4 regions of the Holdemanella sp. DFI.5.55 genome follow, and region 4 is predicted to be linked to each of the others. Evidence: riboswitches for the same ligand, from Rfam matches in the RefSeq annotation. Region 4 holds a riboswitch; each other region holds the start of a gene.
What was found. A riboswitch is a leader RNA that binds a small molecule or an ion and turns the genes downstream of it on or off. The one in region 4 is predicted to bind thiamine pyrophosphate.
Positions count from the first base shown of each region.

Region 1: it holds a riboswitch for thiamine pyrophosphate, as region 4 does, so the genes downstream of both, thiC (phosphomethylpyrimidine synthase ThiC) here and LJE08_RS08395 (ABC transporter permease) in region 4, are expected to answer to the same signal.
Region 2: it holds a riboswitch for thiamine pyrophosphate, as region 4 does, so the genes downstream of both, thiW (energy coupling factor transporter S component ThiW) here and LJE08_RS08395 (ABC transporter permease) in region 4, are expected to answer to the same signal.
Region 3: it holds a riboswitch for thiamine pyrophosphate, as region 4 does, so the genes downstream of both, LJE08_RS04285 (HAD family phosphatase) here and LJE08_RS08395 (ABC transporter permease) in region 4, are expected to answer to the same signal.

Region 1 is NZ_JAJDMK010000063.1:2,464-4,670, reverse strand. Features, by position in the region: gene thiC (phosphomethylpyrimidine synthase ThiC) at 1-1,260, opposite strand, end outside; TPP riboswitch at 1,362-1,467, opposite strand; gene nhaC (Na+/H+ antiporter NhaC) at 1,516-2,207, opposite strand, start outside.
Region 2 is NZ_JAJDMK010000099.1:3,200-5,406, reverse strand. Features, by position in the region: gene LJE08_RS12520 (GNAT family N-acetyltransferase) at 1-529, shown strand, start outside; TPP riboswitch at 832-928, shown strand; gene thiW (energy coupling factor transporter S component ThiW) at 1,112-1,645, shown strand; gene thiM (hydroxyethylthiazole kinase) at 1,626-2,207, shown strand, end outside.
Region 3 is NZ_JAJDMK010000012.1:467-2,673, forward strand. Features, by position in the region: gene thiD (bifunctional hydroxymethylpyrimidine kinase/phosphomethylpyrimidine kinase) at 1-437, opposite strand, end outside; gene LJE08_RS04285 (HAD family phosphatase) at 406-996, opposite strand; TPP riboswitch at 1,046-1,145, opposite strand; gene LJE08_RS04290 (DUF1667 domain-containing protein) at 1,151-1,495, opposite strand; gene LJE08_RS04295 (NAD(P)/FAD-dependent oxidoreductase) at 1,495-2,207, opposite strand, start outside.
Region 4 is NZ_JAJDMK010000038.1:108-2,314, forward strand. Features, by position in the region: gene LJE08_RS08385 (TraX family protein) at 76-759, shown strand; gene LJE08_RS08390 (shikimate kinase) at 768-1,304, shown strand; TPP riboswitch at 1,336-1,422, shown strand; gene LJE08_RS08395 (ABC transporter permease) at 1,466-2,207, shown strand, end outside.

The DNA.
Region 1 (2,207 bases), on a different contig from region 4:
GTCACTATGATCATCTTCTGGCATACGAGATTGACGAATTGCTTTTGCGGTTTCTGGATCTAGCGCACACTCAAATTGCGCATCCCAATCTAGATTCTTTCTTGCGTCAGCCATCTTGTCATCAATATCTCGTGCTCCTTTAACACCTTTGGCAATATCAGCCGCATGTGCTGCAATCTTAGAAGCAATGATTCCTTGTTTTGTATCTTCAACATTTGGTAAAGCCAAGTGTTCTGCCGGTGTTACATAACATAAGAAGGCTGCTCCTGACATAGCTGCAACCGCACCACCAATAGCCGCTGTAATATGATCATAGCCTGGCGCAATATCTGTAACTAATGGGCCTAACACATAAAATGGAGCACCCATACAGATTTGTTGCTGAACCTGCATATTGGCCGCAACCTGATCTAATGGAACATGTCCAGGTCCTTCGACAATAACTTGTACGTTATGTTCCCAAGCACGTTTTGTAAGTTCTCCTAAACGAACCAATTCTTCGATTTGACAGACATCTGTGGCATCTGCTAAACATCCAGGACGACAAGCATCTCCTAAAGAAATCGTCACATCATATTTTTCACAGATATCCAAGATTTCATCATAGTATTCATAGAATGGGTTTTCTTCACCTGTCATTGACATCCACGCAAAGACTAAACTTCCTCCACGAGAAACAATATTCATTTTACGTTTGTGTTTTTTGATTTGATCAATCGTCTTTCTTGTGATTCCACAGTGCAAAGTAACAAAATCCACACCATCTTTGGCATGTAACTCGACTACATCCAAGAAATCCTTTGCGGTTAATGTATTTAAATCTCTTTGGTAGTGAATCACACTATCATATACAGGTACAGTACCAATCATAGCTGGACATTCAGATGTTAATTTTTGACGGAATGGTTGTGTATTTCCATGACTCGATAAATCCATAATTGATTCTGCGCCAAGATTTACGGCTGCCATAACTTTTTCCATTTCGACATCATAATCTTTACAATCTCTAGAAACCCCTAAGTTTACATTGATCTTCGTGCGTAACATACTTCCCACACCTTCAGGATTTAAAGATTTATGGTTTTTATTGGCCGGAATTACAACCTTACCACATGCGACTAACTCTCTTAGTTCTTCTTCAGTCATTTTTTCTTTTTGGGCTACAATCTTCATTTCTGGCGTAATAATCCCCTTACGCGCAGCATCCATCTGAGTGGTATATGTAGCGCCTGTACTTACTGTACCTTCATTTGTGTTCATTTTAAAATCTCCTTTTCCAAATGATTATTTAACGTGACAAAAAGTGGTGCCCCCATTTCGCCACAAAAAAAAGTGAGCAACCAATATAGGTATACTCACACTAAAAAGACAAAGTATTTCCCTACGTTGGCATTATCCAAATCAGGTTATAGGTCGAAAGTCATACTTTCCTCTCAGCCTGTACTACAAGCTCCCTTTTTTCATTTACATTTAAGTTATACACCAATTCTAAAAGATAGTAAAGATATAAGACATTTATTTTCGAACAGGCTTTTCTTCTTTATCCCAAATTCCAATTCCAGTAATGGCACAAATCATTGAGAAAATAGGAACGACAAAGATAAACCATGCGTATGGAATATAAGCTGTTGAGCACCCAAGTACGCCCATGACATAAATTGTCGCAACACCCCAAGGAACGATAGGCGCAGATAATGTCCCAGAATCTTCGAGTGTTCTAGATAATACTTTACGAGAAACATTCATATCTTCATAAGTCGATTCAAACGTTTGTTCAGTTACAATGATAGATACTGTTTGTCCGCCAGCTGTTAAGAAGTTCACAACATAACAATACACCAAAGTGACAAACACTAGTACTGTACGATTCTTTATAAATTTTAAAAGAACATTTTTTGCCAAAACATCCAAAATACCAGTAGACGTTATGACAGCTCCCATTACACTAGCAACCATAAATGTCACTAATAATTCAGACATAGAAAGTACACCACCACGATTCAACATTGGATCAACAATGGATACACCTGTTTCAATGCTGAAACCATTAAAAGCATAGTTCATTAAATCAACAAAGTTTACCCCTTGAAATACCATCGCAAAAGCAGCAGATACAACTACGGCTAAGCCCATTCCTAATAAGGAAGGTAATTTAAATACAGAAATCAAAATAACTAGAATAGCAGGTAAAATCAATAGAACATTGA
Region 2 (2,207 bases), on a different contig from region 4:
GTATATTGATTGTCTATGGGTTTGTGGATCTTTAAAGGGTCATGGCTATTCGAGTGAATTATTAAATATGTGTATTGAAGACAGTAAGAAGAAGGGAATGGATGGAATTTGTATCTTATCTACAAAAAAGAAGACGCCGTATCTTGCAGATCCTAAATTTTTAACATATAAAGGTTTTAAAATCTCTGATGAAGCGAGTAATGGTATTCAATTGTGGTACTTGAATTTTAATGATTCAAAAGTTCCTCAATTTAAATCTTGTGCAAAAGAATGTCATATCGAAGAGTCTGGCTTTGTCTTATATTATACAAGTCAATGTCCTTTTAATGCGAAGTATGTTCCGATTATAGAGAATGTTTCAAAAGAACAAAATATAGAATTTAAAGCGATTCATATAGATACAAAAGAAAAGGCGCAGAATGCGCCAACTCCTATCACTACCTATGCCTTATTCTACAATGGTGATTATATAACGAATGATGTAATGAATGAGAAGAAGTTTTTAAAACTTGTTGAAAAGCTAAAATAGGCACTAATTATCTTGAGACATGATGGTTTTAAATAATAAATATACCAAGTAAATTGTGTTTAGTGCAAATGGAACAATCAGATTGGTACTAATAAGGCTTGCAAAAAAATAGAATGTGGGATAAGGAATTTTCTTCTCCACTCACAATCACATATGGAGACATTGCCATAGTTAAAAAGATCAAAAAATAGATTGCTAAAATGACTAGAAATGATTCTTGTCTTGTTTCATTCGTAAATTCCTTCTTGATCTCATATTTGGCTTGCACTTTAAATTGTTTTGTACTAAAATTCTAAATGTAGTAAATAAATCTGGGGAGCTATTGCTGAGAGGAAGTTCGACTTCGACCCATTAAACCTGACGGATAATGCCGGCGTAGGAAGTATAGATTTTTTTGACCTGTCTTTTTACGTTGCAGGTCTTTTTGTTTTATTGCCTTACTGTAGGGGAGCGCCTAGAGTATAGAAAACAAGCGAGGGAGCCTGAATTGACAGGATGAGAGAGGACTGTTTGTCTAATACCGAACCACAGATGGTTTTTTGCGTGTTTTCTAGGCCATCTGTATCTGTAGGAGGTAGTATTATGAATAAACACAATTACTTATTAAGCTTAGTCTTTTTTTCAATGATGGTAGCTGTTGGAGTAGTCATTTCTCCAATCTTACGTGTAGAAGGAATGTGTCCTATGGCACATCTTATTAATATCACAATGGCTGTATTTATGGGGCCTTGGTATTCATTTCTTTGTGCTTTAGCTATTGGTTTAATTCGTATGACAGTTATGGGAATTCCACCATTGGCTTTAACTGGTGCTATTTTTGGAGCTACATTATCTGGTATTTTATATCGTGTTAGTAAAGGAAAAATCTGGGCTGCCGTACTTGGTGAAGTCATTGGTACAGGTTTAATTGGTTCTGTTCTTTCATATCCAGTGATGACATATTTATGGGGAAGAACTGGACTTACATGGATGTTCTATGTACCTAGCTTTTTAATGGGTACAATCATCGGTGGAAGTATTGCGTATGTTTTATTGAAGTCGATGTCTCGTAGTGGAATCCTAGAAAATATTCAAAGAAAGTTAGGAGTGCAAAAATTTGTTGAAACAAACGAATAATTTGATTCACTGTATCACAAATCCGATTTCAATTAATGATTGTGCAAATCTTATATTAGCTTTAGGAGCGAAGCCAATTATGGCTTGTCACCCCGATGAAGTTGATGATATCACTTGCCATTCTGCGGCTTTGGCATTAAATTTAGGTAACTTTGATGATGTTAGAGCTAAATCTATGATGATTAGTGCAAAATGTGCCAAAGAAAAAGGAATACCATTCATTTTAGATTTGGTTGGAGTGGCTTGTTCAACACTTCGATTAAATTATGCCAAAGAACTTGTTTCTTTATATTGTCCAACCGTCATTAAAGGGAACATCAGTGAATGTAAAGCTTTTTATGGGATGACAAGTCATGCGCACGGTGTAGATGCGGATGTTCTCGATGAAGAGAATATCTATGAAAGCGCAAAATGGCTAAAGGACATGGCTTTACATCTTGGTTGTGTAGTTGTTTGTAGCGGCAAGATCGATGTCATTACAGATGGTAAAGACGTGAATTTAATTTCAAATGGTTGTGAAATGCTTTCAAGAATCACAGGCACTGGATGTATGTTAAATGTG
Region 3 (2,207 bases), on a different contig from region 4:
TCAGAAAGCACTTCTGCTTCCGGAATATTTGGAGTAATCAAAGTAGCTAAAGGCAACAATTCTTTTTTCAATGTTTCAATCGCATCCTCACTAATCAATCTAGCACCACTTGTCGCAACCATCACAGGATCAACGACAATATTTTCTGCCTTATATTCCTTTAGTTTCTTTGCGATCATCTCAATCAAACTAGAACTTGATACCATCCCAATCTTTACCGCATCCGGATAAATATCTGTAAATACCGCATCTAGCTGTTCACCCAAAAATTCAGGTGTTACATCCATAATACCCGTTACTCCCAATGTGTTTTGCGCTGTTAATGCCGTGATTGCACTTGTTGCGAACACATGGTTAGCACACATGGTTTTAATGTCTGCCTGAATGCCTGCTCCCCCACTCGAATCACTTCCCGCAATCGTTAATGCACTTTTCATTTAAATCTCTCCAATCTTTTATTTTAATCACTTTAAATCCGACTTTTTTCGCCACATCTATACAATAATCTGCATCCTCAAACACAATTATATCTTCTGGTCTTTGGTTTAAAACTTGTGCACATGCCAAATAAAAATCCGGATCATCTTTTGACTTATTCACCTTTGAACAAGTTATAATATCTTCAAAATAATTCAACACACCCAGTCTATTCAACGCAATTTTTACAAGCTCTTCATCACAACTTGTACCAATCACATTAATCGAATCATAATGTGAAATAAACTCTTTAAACCCAGGCATAAGGTTCACTTCATACTCATAAAAATCTGATATAAAATTCAATACCTCAGAAATGATTCGTTCTTCTTGTTTACTGATTTTATAATGATTCTTCAAGTATGTTGCGCTCTGTTCTAAACTCATATCTGAAACAATTTCATCAAGATTTTTTTCGGGAACCATTCCCAAACTTTGAACATATTGACTTGCCAAAGTATTCCATACTTCCATTGAATCCAGTATTGTTCCATCCACATCAAAAATTGAATAATTCATATTCTCTCCACCAAGAAAAAAAAGCTGCAGAAAACCAATCTGCAGCTCACTATCAAAAAGATATATTCCCTACGTTGGTATTATCCAAATCAGGTTATAGGGTCTAGGACAAACCTACTCTTAGCCTAAAATCTCCCCTTTTTTAACAACAATATTATAAGTCTTTCGTCGCAACTAAATCAACACCCGTACCACAAATATCAGAAACAATTACATCTTCACGATGCACAGGTGCCTTCACAACCACACGGTTCAATTCCTTCATAACATCAAAAATCTTTTCCTTTGGAATATCCCCGTTGGTTTTCACGCTCAATCTTTCAATCTCAGCACCCACAATTTTCACAGTACTTGTCACAACACGAGTTGGATGCGTACACTCTTTCTTTCCATAGATTGCACCTCTAGGACAACCATTTCCAGTTACTTTATAATCATTTTCTTCATCAACCTTTAAATGGCAACCCTTAGGACATGTTATACAAATTAACTCTCTCATTACGCATCCTCCTCAATAGATACAACCAATTCTTTATCTGCCTTTTCAAGCAATATTTTAGGAATTGATATCTTCTCCATTTCACTTGGAATCACATGTTCCTTTTTAAATTTCGCAATGATTGTATCCCCATCCTTCACGACAATATTTACCTGTTGCGTTGGTCTTCTTACACGGAAAGAAAGCTCAACACTCTTTTCTACATTATCCTTACGAATATATTGAGGAACTACATACGAAATATTATCTCCATTTATCGTCCTTACGAAACGATCCTTAGATACTTCGCCATTTGAAACATATCGACCAGCACCCATTCCAGCCGTTTCACTTTCCAAACTTACAAAATCCACTAAATCATGCACATGCACAACATTACCTGATGCGAATACCCCTTCCATAGAAGTCTCCATATTTTCATAAACAATAGGGCCATGTGTTCTAGAATCCATTTCAATCCCTAAATCATTTGACAACTCATTTTCTGGAATCAATCCAACAGACAACAATACGCAGTCACAATCAAATTCCATTTCTGTTCCTTCGATTGGATTTCTATTTTCATCCACCTTAGAAACAACAACCTTTTCCACTCTAGACTTACCCACAATATCCGTAATTGTATGACTTAAATACAATGGAATATCATAATCATGTAGACACTGAACAATATTACGATTCAAACCATTTGAGTACGGCATAACCTCAACAA
Region 4 (2,207 bases):
TGTTGTTTATTCGCACTTTGAACCTAATGTAGGAGAAGGTGTGACTCAATGATAAAAAAGTAAAATGGAAATCAAATCAAGATGATTGCGATCATTGCGATGTTTATGGATCATTTCGCAACAACATTTTATCCGAATTATGAAAAGTATTGGTGGCTTTTATTGATTCATTTAATTGGACGAGTGGCAGCACCTATCATGTGGTTTATGGTGGTTGAAGGCTATACGCATACGCATAGTTTAAAGAAGTACTTAGAAAGATTATTGATTTTTTCAATTATCGCTCACTTTGCGTATAACCTCTGTTTTGGCATTTCTTTGATTCCTTTAAAAGATTCTTTATTAAATCAGACAAGTATTATATGGCCATTATTCTTGTCGGTGATTGGTTTATGGGTGGAATATCAAGAATGGAAAGATGCAAAGAAGATAGGTTGTATTCTAATTCTTTGTTTGTTGGCATTTCCAAGTGATTGGTCATGCTTTCCCATTCTTTGTACAAACCACATTTATAAAAATCAAGGCAATCTAAAAAAACAAGTACTCGGTATGGCCTTATATATTTCTATGTATGCAATGGTCTATTGTTTATGTATTGATGTAGTTTATGGTTTGTTGCAGTTCGGAATTGTTTTAGTATATCCGATTATGTCTTTATATGATGGAACAAGAGGAAAGAGTACATTTATGAAATGGTTTTTTTATTGGTTCTATGTGGGACATTTAGTTTTATGTGGATTGATTCGTGTAATGATGTAGAGGGAAAAATGAAAATATTAATTTTTGGGATGTGTAACATTGGAAAGAGCACTGTTGGTGAGTTCTTGGCAAGGAAAATAGGTTACAACTTTATCGATATGGATGCGAAAATCAAAGAAAAATATGGTACGATGCTTGTGTTTCAAGATGAATATAATGATCAATATGAATGTGATGAATTGCGTGCAGAAATGATTTCATCTTGGATCAAAGAAAATGAAAATGTAGTCATTGCCCTAAGTCCTATTGCGTATTTAGATGCATATGAAGATTTCTTTGAAGATTCAGATATTATTTGTTTCGACTTAACAAATCGAACTGAAAATGTTTTTAAACGCTTGGAATTTACGGATGATAATGACAATCTTTTGCACATCCCTCAATCGTATCTAAATAAGCATAAGGCATATTATATGCGAGAAATACAGGCGGATTTTGATTATTTCCATACTTTATATGCATCCAAAATGGATTCGATTTCAATGGATGGTAAAAGTTTAGATGGAATTGTTGAGGATATATGCAAGAAATATAAATTAGTCTAAGATTGTGATATAATCAATGGGCAAGTAAAAACATACATGACAGGGGTGCAAATGCTGAGAAAAACCCTTATTACCTGATCTGGTTAATTCTAGCGTAGGGAGTCATATCGATTGATGGTGGCACTCTAGGGTGCCTTTTTTATTTGGAAAGGAGCTAGTGAATGAAGAAAAATCGTAGAATTGTCATGCCGTTGCTTGTGTTTATTCTAGTGATTGGTGGCTGGGAATTATATGTTCGTGTATTTGATATTTCACTTTATATTTTGCCAAGTCCATCAAAAATTATCAGTGCACTTATTGAGAATTTTGATATTCTAATGCAACATTCGCTTGTTACGTTGCAAGAATCAATCTTAGGATTGTTGATTAGTACTTTCTTTGCGATACTTATTTCAATTTGTATGGATCTATCCAAAACATTTAAGACAAGTGTTTATCCATATTTGATTGTGACACAAACCGTTCCTATTATGGTTTTAGGGCCTTTGTTTTCAATTTGGTTTGGATTTGATTTGTTGCCCAAAGTGTTAATTGTCATATTTATGTGTTTTTTTCCGATTGCGATATCCTTTACGGATGCCTTGTCACAAGTGAATGAAAAAGAAATCAATTTATTAAAAAGTTTTGGTGCCAATCTATTTCAAATCTATAAAATTGTTAAGATTCCATCGGGTGCCATTGGCTTATTTTCAGGATTAAAGGTAGCGGCTACCTATTGTGTGGGCGGAGCTATTGTAGGTGAATGGCTTTCAAGTAGAGCAGGACTTGGTTATTACATGCTTCGTGTAAAAAACGGATATATGTTAGATAAAGTCTTTGCGTGTGTATTGATGATTATATTTTGGAGCATTCTATTGAATTTAGGAGTGACTCTATTGGAAAAAATATTATTTCCACATTTAC